2 regions of the Bradyrhizobium sp. NC92 genome follow, and region 1 is predicted to be linked to the other one. Evidence: riboswitches for the same ligand, from Rfam matches in the RefSeq annotation. Region 1 holds a riboswitch; the other holds the start of a gene.

Region 1 (5,925 bases):
TGGCAGGAGGGATTGAGCCGCGCCGCCGCCAGCGCCGCCACCGAGACGATGAAGCCGTCGATCAATACGGGAATGCGGCGTTGCGCGGCCGCGATGATGGCGCCCGAGATCGCCGCGATTTCGAGGCCGCCGACCGCGCACAGGATTGTCTCGACCGAGGCTCCGGCGACGCGATGGCGTGCGATCGCCGCATCGATCACCCGCGCCTTGTGTACGCGGCCGGCCGCATCGACGCCGGTGCCGCTGCCGGCGATCTCTTCGGCGCTCACACCGAGCAGGCTCGCAGCAATCGCAGCTGACGTCGTGGTGTTGCCGATCCCCATCTCGCCAAAGATCAAGAGATCAGGCCGGCCGGCCTCGGCGCGCGCCACCGCGCGCTGGCCGGCCTCAAAGGCGAAGACCAATTCCGCCGGGGTGAGCGCGGCCTCGGCACTGAAATCGCGCGTGCCGCCGCGCGGCTTGTCGGTGACGATTCCGGCCATCTGCACCTCGGACAGCGTACCGGCATCGACGACCTCGAGGCTCGAACCCAGCTCGCGCGCCAGCACCGAGATCGCGGCGCCTCCGGAGGCAAAATTCGCCATCATCGCGATGGTGACGGCTTGCGGATAGGCCGACACCCCCTGTCCGACGATGCCGTGGTCGCCCGCGAAGATGATGATCGGGACGCGCGCGGCGCGCGGCTGCTCGGTGGCCTGCAGGCCCGCAAGCTCGATCGCGAGCTGCTCCAGCCGGCCGAGCGCGCCCGTCGGCTTCGTCAGTTGCGCCTGCCGCGCAACGGCCGCCACGCGATGGACCGCGGAGATTTCGGGGCAGTTCTGGGTGACCCATTCGGGAAGCATGCTGACTCGCTCAACGCCTGCGTTTGAGAATGTAGCTGTCCATGATCCAGCCGTGCCGCTCACGTGCGTCCTGCCTCGCGGCGGCAATGCGCGAACCCACTTCGGTGAGCGCACCGGACATGAGGATCTGATCGGCCATGCCGAGATAGGCCCCCCACCAGATGTGAAGCCCAGCCGGATCGAGCGACTGGAACGCCGTGCCGCCGTCGAGCATCACGACCACCGTGTCGACGCCCTGCGGCCAGCCTCCCTCGCGCAAGCGCCGGCCCGTCGTGACCAGAAAGGGCTCGCCGATATCGTTGAGCGGCAGCGCATGCGCCGCACACAGCGCCTGGATCGAGGTGATGCCGGGCACGACTTCGATTGTCGGCAACGGATTCAATCGCCGCGCAATGCGCAGCGAGGAATCGTAGAGCGACGGGTCGCCCCAGATCAGCAGCGCGACCTTGCCTTCGATCCCGAGATGATCTGCGATCGTCTGCGACCAGGTCGCGGCAACCGCATCGTGCCAATCGTCCACGCCCTTGCGGTAATCAGCTTCACCGGCATCCCGCACCGGAAGATCGAACTCGGCGATAACGGTCTTGTCGTTGGTCAGCACATCCGCGCAAATCGTCCGCCTGAGATCGGCGAGATCGGATTTTGCGCTCCCCTTGCGCGGGATCAGGACGAGATCGGCCGCGTTGATGGCGCGGGTCGCGGCGCGCGTGAGCTGCTCGGGATCGCCGCAACCGATGCCTATCAGGGAGAGCGTGAGCATCGGGCGTACGGGGCGACCATGACGGCCGCCCCTTGTCTCTTAAGCCGCGTTGTGCAGGCGAGGCGTGACGAGGCCAGGCGCGGTGACACCACGCAGAGACTTCGCCAGCGCCAGCACGGCAAGATCGGCCAGCGGCTCGATCACGATGACCAGTGCATAGGACGCCGCGAACGTCGCGATGCTGGCGAGGTTGCTCATGGCGAAACCGGAACCATAAAGCGCCCAGAACGCCACCCAGGCGATCACGCCGGCCTGGTAGGTCGTCGAAAGCGCCAGCGCCTGCCGATACTTCAAATCAACATAGGCGCTGTTGCGCGAAATGATCCGGGCAGCGATTGCCTGGATCGCGAACAGCGGCACCAGCAGCGTCGTGACATTCATGCCATATTGCGGCAGGTCGGCCGGCTCGAAGAAAACGCCCTGGAGCAGCAGGCCGAGCGCAAGGCCGAACGCCGCGGGAGCCGCGCCGAACAGCAGGAACAGTGTCGAGCCGAGAATGAAGTGCACCTCGGAGACGCCGACCGGGAAGTGCGGCAGGATCTCGAAGAAGGTGAAGACGAGGCCGGTGGTGGCGAGCGTCCGCGCCGCGAACGACACGACGCCCTGCTCGCGCACGGTCTCGGCCGCAAGCTTCAAGGCAATGCCACCTGCGGCGATGCCGGTTGCGTAACTCAACACGAGCTTGGCGCCCGTCACGACGCCGGGTTCGATATGCATGGCTCAATTCCTTCCTGCCGTCACACCCGACGGCCTTGGCCTCAATACGTGCACGGCCGGTCTCCTGGCTCGCGGTTCACTGGGTTCTCCGGCCTTCCCGGACCTTGCGGTCCAGTGGCGGTTCGGAGCCCCTCACCGCTTACAGTCGCGGGGGCGGCTGGGGTTTTGGGCGCCGCAACTGGGTCCGCCCATCCCCATTCCCGATTATGCTCCGGCGCTTTGCGCCGCGTCGAGCACCATGCCGCTCTTGTGTGCCCCTTTCGCATTGCGGGCGTCAAGGGGCGAACCGCTGCCGGAGCCGTCATGCCGGATATTCTCCCGCCAGCGCGCCGAACAGGATCACGGCGGCGGTGGAAGCGGCGCCGCCGCGGCCAAGCTGCTCGGCAAGCTCGGCAATCGTGGTACGGACCAGCCGTTCGTCGGGACGCCCGAGAGATTCGGCGAACAGCGCCGGGGTGCTGGGGGCGAGACCGTGCGCGATCAATTTTGCGGCAAGCGCCGGAAAGGTGCGCCGGCCCATATAGACCACGGTCGTGGCCTCGGGATCAGCCAGCGCGGCCCAATTCAAATTGGGCGGCAACTCGCCGGTGACATCAGCACCGGTGATGAACTGCACCCGGCGGGAGGTATGCCGCCGGGTCAAGGGAATGCCGGCCTCGGCGGCGGCGACACAAGCGGATGTGACGCCGGGAACGATCTCGTAGCCGATGCCGGCTTCGCGCAGTGTTTCCAGCTCCTCCTCGAGCCGGCCGAAAATGCCGGCATCGCCGGACTTGAGGCGCACCACGCGCGCGCCGGTTGCGGCGTAGTCGACCAGGAGACGGTTGACGTGGTGCTGCTTGGTCGAAGGACGCCCGGCCCGCTTTCCCACCGCGACGAGATTGGCACCGGGCCGGGCGAGATCGAGGATCGCGCCGGAGGCAAGGTCGTCATAGAGCACGACATCGGCCTCGCGCAGCCGCGCGGCGCCCTTCACCGTGAGGAGCTCGGGGTCGCCGGGGCCGGCGGAGACGAAAGAGACAAAACCGCTCACCGGTCCTCCGCGATCAGATGGAAGAACGTGCCGGTGGCATGGCCACGGCGCGAGCCGGTCTCTGCAATGACTGTGCCGGTGGCGTCGTGCACGACCGCGAGCGGCGTATCGGGCTGGGTGAGGATGGTCGAATAGTGGAACTCGTGGCCGCGCAGGCGCGCACCCGGCCGATGCCCCGGCATCGGCGCGGCGAGTTCGGCCAGACGATAGCCGAGATGCATGCGGCGCTTGGCAAAGCTGGTCTCCAGGCCGAGCAGCCCCGTCAACTCATGGCTGATACCGTCGGCGTCGGTGAGGCCTGTGCCCAGCACCATATAGCCTCCGCATTCGCCATGCACGGGCCGTGTCTCGGCGAAAGCGCGCAAGGAGCTGCGAAAGCGCGCATTGGCCGCGATCTTTCCGGCATGCAGCTCGGGATAGCCGCCTGGCAGCCAGCACACGTCGGCGCTCGCATCGGGCGCTTCGTCGGCCAGCGGCGAGAACGGCACGATCTCGGCGCCCGCCGCGCGCCAGGCTTCCAGCATGTGCGGATAGACGAAGGAGAATGCCGCATCGCGGGCCAGCGCGATGCGCTGGCCGGGCGGCGTTACGCTCATATCGTTCGCCGCAGCTTGCGGCGACCATTTGCCCGCCGAGTTGAGCACCGCATCGAGATCGACGTGCTCGGCAACGAAGCGCGCGGCCTCGTCGATCAGCTTGCCGATCTCGGCCTGCTCCTCGGCCTGCACGAGGCCGAGATGCCGCTTCGGCAGGCTGATCTCGGCATGGCGCGGCAGCGCGCCGAACACGGTGATGCCGGCCTCGTTCAGCGCGCGCCGCACCAGATCCTCGTGGCGCGGGCTGGCGACGCGGTTGAGCACGACGCCCGCGAGGCGCACGCCGGCGCGGTAATCGCGAAGGCCTGTGGCGATCGCTGCCGCGGTCTGCGCCTGGCCGGAGGGATCGATCACAAGAACCACCGGCCAGCCCAGCATCTCCGCAATGTCAGCGGTCGCTCCGGTGCCGGAGACGCCGCGTGCGGCGACGCCGTCGAACAGGCCCATCGAGCCTTCGGCGAGGACAATGTCGGCGTCCGTGCCGCGGCTGACGAGATGCGCGATCGTCGTTCGATCCATCGCCCAGCTATCGACGTTGACAGAGGCGCGTCCCGTAGCGGCGGCGTGGAAGGCGGGATCGATATAGTCTGGCCCGCTCTTGAAGCACTGCACGTTCAGTCCGCGATGGCGCCAGGCGCGGGCGAGCGCCAGCGTCAGCGTGGTCTTGCCGACGCCGGAGGCCGGCGCGGAGATGACGAGCGCAGCCGGCATCACGACGCCTCCGGAAAGCGCGGCTCGGCACCGACCGGGCGATAGCGGCGGTCGTAGTCGGCGGCATAGAGGCGGCTCTCGTCGAAATCCGCAGCGCCAAGCGTCTTGCCGATCAGGATCAGCGCGGTGCGCTCCATCTCGCTGCCCACGGCCGCATCGAGCGTTGCCAGCGTCGCGCGCACGATGCGCTGCTCCGGCCAGCTCGCGCGCCAGACGATCGCGACCGGGCAATCCGCGCCGTAATGCGGCGTCAGCTCGGCGACGACCTGGTCGAGCAGATGGATCGACAGGTGAATCGCGAGCACCGCGCCGGTCGCAGCGAACGCGGCGAGCTTCTCGCCTTCGGGCATCGCGCTGGCTCGACCTGGCGTGCGCGTCAGCACGACCGTCTGAGCAAGACCGGGCAGCGTCAGCTCGGTTTCCAGTGCCGCTGCGGCAGCCGAGAATGAGGGAACGCCGGGTGTCACTGTGAAGGGAATCCCAAGCGCGCGCAAACGGCGGAGCTGCTCGCCCATCGCGGACCAGATCGAGAGATCGCCGGAATGCAGCCGCGCGACGTCTTGGCCGTCCGCATGCGCGGCGGCGATCTCCGCGATGATCTCGTCGAGCGACATGGGCGCGGTGTTGACGATGCGCGCTCCCGGCGGGCAATGCGCCAGCACGCCCTCCGGCACCAGCGAGCCGGCATAGAGGCAGACCGGACAGGCCGCGATCAGATCGCGGCCGCGCAAGGTCAGCAAGTCAGGCGCGCCCGGGCCGGCGCCGATGAAATGCACCGTCATGGGCCGTCTCCTTCGGCAATCGCGGCGGTCGCGGTGCGATCCTGCGAGACCACGCGCGTCGCGATCAGACGGGCACGAGGTCCGACCGCGGCGAGCGCCACGGCCTCGGCGACCGATCCCGTGCCGAACCCTTCGGTGATCCGCTGCGACTGCGTCGGCGTATCAATACCGGCCAACGCGTCGGCCGAGACAGCCTTGATCGGAACGCCACACTCCCGCGCGAGCTGCTGCAGCGCCTCTGCATCGGCCTTGTCGCCGACGGTTGCCACGGCCGCGAGACCGTCGGGACCGCCGGCCGCAACAAGCGCCTCCCGTAACGAGGCCAGCGTCACATTTTTCTTGAATCCGAGTCCGGCGACCTTCATCGGACCGTACTCCATTGCACCACTGGCCGCGTCGCCTCCCACGCGCGGTAACGGCCGAGCGGAGCGGCATGCGCGATCTCGACCCGCATCAACTCGCCGCCATGCTGTTGATGCAGCTG
Region 2 (5,925 bases), 3.7 Mb from region 1:
CTTCACCTCGGCAATTGCCCGCGGCAGCATTCGGTGGTTACTAAGATCGACTTGGATATGGTCGTCGGGCCCTGAGTTCCATGGGCATCGCTTCTCATTAAACGGTTGGCGCGCGCAAGATATGATGCGCCAGCCAGCTTCCGAAAACAGCTTTGCGGTGGCGTGACCGATTCCACGCGTCGCCCCAGTCAGCAATAGTGTCTTCCGCTCTGTCGGCTGGAAACCGGCGTCAAAGCCCAAAAGCCTGCAGTCCACGTCCGTCACGGGGTGGCCATTTAGTAGATCAAGATTCAACCGCGCCTCCTATTTTATCGCCTCGCCGGAGACTCCGCTGCAGGATTTGGGCCACACCGATGCAGCGGAACAGCTCTAGGGGATAGCGATCCAGCGGCGGGTTCGGGGACAGCTTGACCGTTTCCAAACATTGCGAGTGCGCTTTCTGACAACAACGCATATTCACGACAAGGCCAACATCGCCTTTCAGTGCGAGTGAACGCAATGTCATCCAGCGCATGTGGTCGGGCTTCCTGTTCAGGGATCATACTTTCCGCGACGGCGACTAGAGTGTTGCAGACACCGGACGTGCGCGAAGACGATGTACCAGCCACACCATGATCCCGGTCGAATCGGCCCCTGGCTCAATTGCATGAATTAGCCGATCCACAGCGAAGCGCCTCGTTGGCACAGCAAGAATACCTACTCAGGAGCCGCCGGGAAGATCTTAGCCGCGCGCTCTTACGATCGCAAATCAGACGTAACCTGCCTGGTACGTCCGGTTCGTCTGCGACTTGCGTTTGACATCGCGTGCACTCTGCCTGGCCGGTCGAGCAAAAGCACTTGGCGCATTGTGCATAGTGACGCAGTCAAGCACGTCCTTACTGCGGCGATCCCATGGCGCGGCCACGGCTCGCCCCGTTTTCCGGCGGCGGCGTAAGCGGCGTTCCTCGCTGGCACAAGGTCGGCGGCATCATTGTCAGTAATGCACAATCACGATCAAGGATTTGCGTCGCGTGTTCCTCAACAGCAGCACCGGCGTGGACATTCCCATCGCAGAGCTCGCGCGTCTAGTGTGCCACGGCTTTGTGGCGCGAGACCAGCCTCGACGCGCCACCCGCCGGCACGCCGCGCTAGCAGCTCAATATCCGGCCCGCGGCAATATCCCGTTCACGTAAAGGCTCACTAACTTTCAAGCGGTATATGATTGCGAGACGCAGCGGCGTTACTCTTGAACGGAGGTTAACGTTGACCGGTCTCAGCGATCAAGTTGCCGCTCGTAGCTCCCGGGCAGCTGCAACCATATTGACCAACGCCGGCCGCACCTCCTCCCACTTTCGGGTTTTCAGGCCGCAATCGGGATTGATCCAAAGTTGGGAGTCAGAGAGGTGTTGGCGCGCCAGCGTCAGGAGGTTTTTCATCTCGGCCGTTTCAGGAACGCGCGGCGAATGGATGTCATAGACGCCCGGCCCGATCTGATTTGGGTACTTATAACTTCGGAAGGCGTCTAGCAGTTCCATCTTCGACCGCGACGTCTCAATCGAAATGACGTCGGCATCCATCGCTGAGATAGCCTCGATGATGTCGTTGAACTCGGAATAGCACATATGAGTATGGATCTGCGTTTCGTCCGCAACGACTGAGGAGCAAATGCGAAAGCCGTCTATGGCCCAATCGAGATAGCTTTTCCACTGTGATTTGCGTAGCGGCAATCCCTCACGCAACGCGGCCTCGTCTATCTGGATCATTTTTGCTCCAGCGTTCTGAAGGTCGACCACCTCGTCCCGGATCGCGAGCGCGATCTGTAGGCAAGCCTCGCTTCGCGAGATATCATCACGAACAAACGACCAGTTCAGAATGGTCACCGGCCCGGTCAACATTGCCTTCACCGGCTTCTCGGTCAGCGACTGCGCATAGCGCCACCAGTCGACCGTCATCGGCTTCGGACGGGAGACGTCCCCAAACAGAATCGGTGGGCGGACGTAACGCGAGCCATAGGACTGGACCCAACCGTGCTTTGTGAAGACGAAGCCCGACAGCTTCTCACCGAAATACTGCACCATGTCATTGCGCTCGAACTCGCCATGCACGAGCACGTCGAGCCCTATGTCGTCCTGCCATCTGACCGCACGCGCCGTTTCCGCTTTGAGGAAATCCTCGTATTGCGCGGCAGTCAACGTTCCCTGCGCGTGGGACGCACGGGCACGGCGAATGTCTGCGGTCTGCGGGAATGATCCAATCGTCGTCGTTGGGAATGTTGGCAAGGCGAACCGAGCGCGCTGAAGCTCGGCACGGCGCGCGTACGGACTTTGACGGCGACGCATTGTTTGGTCAATCGTAGTCATGCGCCGGGTGACGTTGGCGTTGTGAATCTTGGACGACTTCTCGCGCGCTAAGGCCGCCCTCTTGGAGGCCGCAAGGAGGCGCGATACGCGGGCATGCTTGCCGGCGAGCGCACTTGCCACGGTCGTCAGCTCCTTGATCTTCTGGACCGAGAACGCCAGCCAGCTCTTTACATCAAAATCGAGATCGCTTTCGAGCTCGACGTCGACCGGGACATGAAGCAGCGAGCACGAAGGGGCGATCTGGACGCGGTTATGACCGAGCTTTGCTATAGTTGGCGCCAACTTGTTGAACAAGTCCGACAGATTGGATCGCCAGACATTGCGTCCGTCAATGACCCCAAGTGAGAGAACGAGATCGCTGCGAGCTATGGCGGCGATTGCGCTCAACTGATCTGACGCCCGCACCAGGTCGACGTGAAGCCCGGCAACCGGCAAGGCCAAGGCAGTATCGAGGTTGTCGCCGAGGCTCCCAAAGTAGGTAGCCAGCATGATTTTGAGGCCGGGCACCGCATTTGCGAAATGGGCATAGGCCCGCCCCAACGCGCCGCGGGATACCTCGTCGAGGTCGAGGACCAGGCAGGGTTCGTCGAGCTGAACCCATTCCGCACCTCGCGCGGCTAGTTCGCGAAGGACATCGACGTAGACCGGTAGAAGCTGATCGAGCAGCAACAGTGGATTGAATCCCGGATCTGCACTCTTGCCGAGCTTCAGGAAGGTGACCGGGCCAACCAGCACACAGCGCGTCTGGTATCCAAGGCTCTTTGCTTCCTCATATTCCTCAATCGGCTTACGAGAGGAAAGCTTGAATGTTTGGTCCTTGCGAAATTCCGGCACCATGTAATGGTAGTTGGTGTCGAACCACTTTGTCATTTCCTGCGCTGCCGGGCCCTGTTGATGATGGCCGTGCCGGCGATCCGCATCTTGATCCTCTCCTGCACCGCGCGCCATGGCGAAGTAGGTCTTGAGTGACACTGGACCTGCGACCCAACCGTAACCGTCAGGAATCGCGCCGACCATCACACTGGTATCAAGCACATGGTCATACAGCGAGAAGTCGTTCGAAGGAATGATGGTCGCGCCGAGCGATTTCTGCCGCGCCCAGTTGGCGAGGCGAAGTCCAGCCGCAGCCTCGAAAAGCTGTGCTTCGCTTGACTTACCGGCCCAGTAGCTCTCGAGCGCGAATTTGAGTTCCCGGCGCGGACCGATGCGTGGCATACCTAGCGTGGCAACGGAAAGTGAACTGTTAGACATCGCTTCAACCCCATGGTTTGGGGCAAGGCGATGGTGGATGCGCACAGGTAAAGGCCGCCGCGGCGGCGACTTCTTGACGCACCACCGGGACACCCCGCCCGTGGACGAAAACGTTGTCGGGGCAGGTCTCCTGGCTCGCGGGTCATGGCTGCTGTCCGGCCTTCCCGAAGCCAACCGGCTTCAGTGACACTATTGGACAGCGGCTCGCCGCTTACAGTTGCGGGGGCAGCGCCGGCATCACACCGGCTTCCCTCTTAGCTCCGGATCAAGCGGGACCCAGAGAACCTCGAACGAAAATGAACTACCTGCAAAACCACCGTTCCGTCAACCGTTGAATATCACCGCCTCATCCTCGCCGATTTGGCACACGCCAATGAGAGGCATCCCAATCCGAGGCATGCGCCGCATGGCCGGGCCTTTCGTGACCTGCGCACGGGTGGATCGTAGATATTCAGTCGACCGTTTGTGCACGTGCAGGATCTTCACTCGGCTGTCTCCAATACGATTTGCGAGCGACTGCCCGAGGCGACCGCCAGAGCATGATCCAAAGTGCGGTCTTGGCCGAAACAGCGAGCGCGCAGGCGGAGGCGTCTGGTCTTCGACTTCCGAATCTTGATCAAGTCGGCACGTTCGTGGAGCGGCTTGCCCGAAGCTGTGTAGGACCTCTCGAATGAGTTGACCAATTCAGGCGCAATAATCATCGATCACGTAATCGCCGCGCCGCACCACGTTCTCCAAAACTTAGCGCCACCTCGATCGCGCACGGCGTCAGGCGCTTTGTCCACTCTTGTATCGCCTCAAGGACCGATTCACATCATCGACATCTACCTTCGCCATCAGATTGGCATCTGAATGGATGCTGGAATACCGATCGCCATAACGTCTAGCAGATGATGATCCGCTGACTTTCATGAGGCCGTCAGCCGTTCCGGCGATCCTTCAATAAGGATCAATCGCGTCGGATCCTTCAAATCGAACTCCATAACGCGGGGCGCAAAGAGGCGAGCATAGCGCGTGAAGGCGCTCGTCGGTGGAAACCGAATGACCGTATCGCACCGCCCGAGGAGATACATCTCAATCAGGGCAGAGAACCCGCCTTCGGCGCCAAGTTCTGCACTATGTAAAGGTCCAGCATGAGGTGCCTGGAAATGCTTGGGTATAGTGAAGAGATCGGGGAATATTCCAGATAGCTTGTCGACCATCAGCGTGCTGTCCGTGCACAAGAACAGCTTCACCGGGCTTGGATGCGGTAACGCTTTCGCCTTATGGATGGCAGTACATACCTGCCGAAAGGCGAGTTCCGGATCCGCCCAATAGGGCTTATGTCCCATGATATCTTCGCCGTTGCCGTGACGAACATGAACTCCGATTATGCTGTGTCCCTCAAAGTGCTCTTGGTAAATGGCATTAATTCGAGCCCGAATTTCCGGTTGGGGTTTGATCGTCCGAAATATCTGCCGTTCGGCATCCTCATCGCAGCGCCACATTAAGCAGGCGTCACACACCACAGTGTTAGCATCGACATCTTCCGGACTTTGGAAAAGTTGGTCCAGCTCGTCACGCTCCTGGAAGATCTGTTCATCTGGGCGATAAACGCAATCTATCGGTGCCCTATTCCACCAAGATGGGAAGAACGGCCCTGGAAATGACATTTGATTGATCCGGTCATCGCAAATGACCCGCACCCCGTCGATGGCTTGAACTGGCTCGAAGAACACTGGAAAGGCGTTGGTGAATGGCTGATCGAGATAACATGAGCCACGCCAATCGATTGCCAACGTCCGCCCGGTCCGCTTTGCGTAACGCCAAGCTGATGCCAACGACCATAGGCAATCCCCGAATCCGGTCCGCCGTCGCGCAACCACGAACCGATCATTCATCGAGTCACTGACAAGCATTTCGCGTTGCCTCGTTTCCACACATTGGTTGGGCAGGAGAACTTACTGACAGGCGGCCGATGTAAGGTGCCGCCCGACGGCAAACTGATAACTCGGAGGCTCGCGGTGATAGTGCTCCTAGCACCGCTCGCCTGGACTCATGAAGGCTGGACATTCAGGTCGGATGAGACGTTGCCAACCACGCACTTGGTTTCGGTACGGCTGGCATTCCGCTCATCGCGCCGTCTCATCCTCTGCTGCGTCCGCATGCGTAAAGCTAGACGACGCCTATAGTGACGTGCTCCGGTTCTGCTTCGGCGTGCCCTGCACCGCTACCAATGGCGCGAGTAGCGCGAGGCAGCTGTAGCCGAACGCAACGCTGCTCCCACAATCCCAACAATTCCTTCACAAGAGCTTCGCGTTTGGACCGATCTGGAGTAATGGTATCAAGAAGCGAT

What was found. A riboswitch is a leader RNA that binds a small molecule or an ion and turns the genes downstream of it on or off. The one in region 1 is predicted to bind cobalamin.
Region 2: another riboswitch for cobalamin. It lies ahead of metE (5-methyltetrahydropteroyltriglutamate--homocysteine S-methyltransferase); the one in region 1 lies ahead of N2602_RS14400 (energy-coupling factor ABC transporter permease).

Annotation. Positions count from the first base shown of each region.
Region 1 is NZ_CP104171.1:3,105,435-3,111,359, reverse strand. It holds gene cobT (nicotinate-nucleotide--dimethylbenzimidazole phosphoribosyltransferase) at 1-842, opposite strand, end outside; gene cobF (precorrin-6A synthase (deacetylating)) at 853-1,602, opposite strand; gene N2602_RS14400 (energy-coupling factor ABC transporter permease) at 1,642-2,319, opposite strand; cobalamin riboswitch at 2,356-2,575, opposite strand; gene cobA (uroporphyrinogen-III C-methyltransferase) at 2,621-3,352, opposite strand; gene N2602_RS14390 (cobyrinate a,c-diamide synthase) at 3,349-4,659, opposite strand; gene cobM (precorrin-4 C(11)-methyltransferase) at 4,659-5,441, opposite strand; gene N2602_RS14380 (cobalamin biosynthesis protein) at 5,438-5,806, opposite strand; gene cbiE (precorrin-6y C5,15-methyltransferase (decarboxylating) subunit CbiE) at 5,803-5,925, opposite strand, start outside.
Region 2 is NZ_CP104171.1:6,853,451-6,859,375, forward strand. It holds gene N2602_RS32065 (SDR family NAD(P)-dependent oxidoreductase) at 1-264, opposite strand, end outside; gene metE (5-methyltetrahydropteroyltriglutamate--homocysteine S-methyltransferase) at 1,260-3,590, opposite strand; cobalamin riboswitch at 3,693-3,894, opposite strand; gene N2602_RS32075 (nodulation protein NodZ) at 4,499-5,488, opposite strand; gene N2602_RS32080 (carbamoyltransferase) at 5,745-5,925, opposite strand, start outside.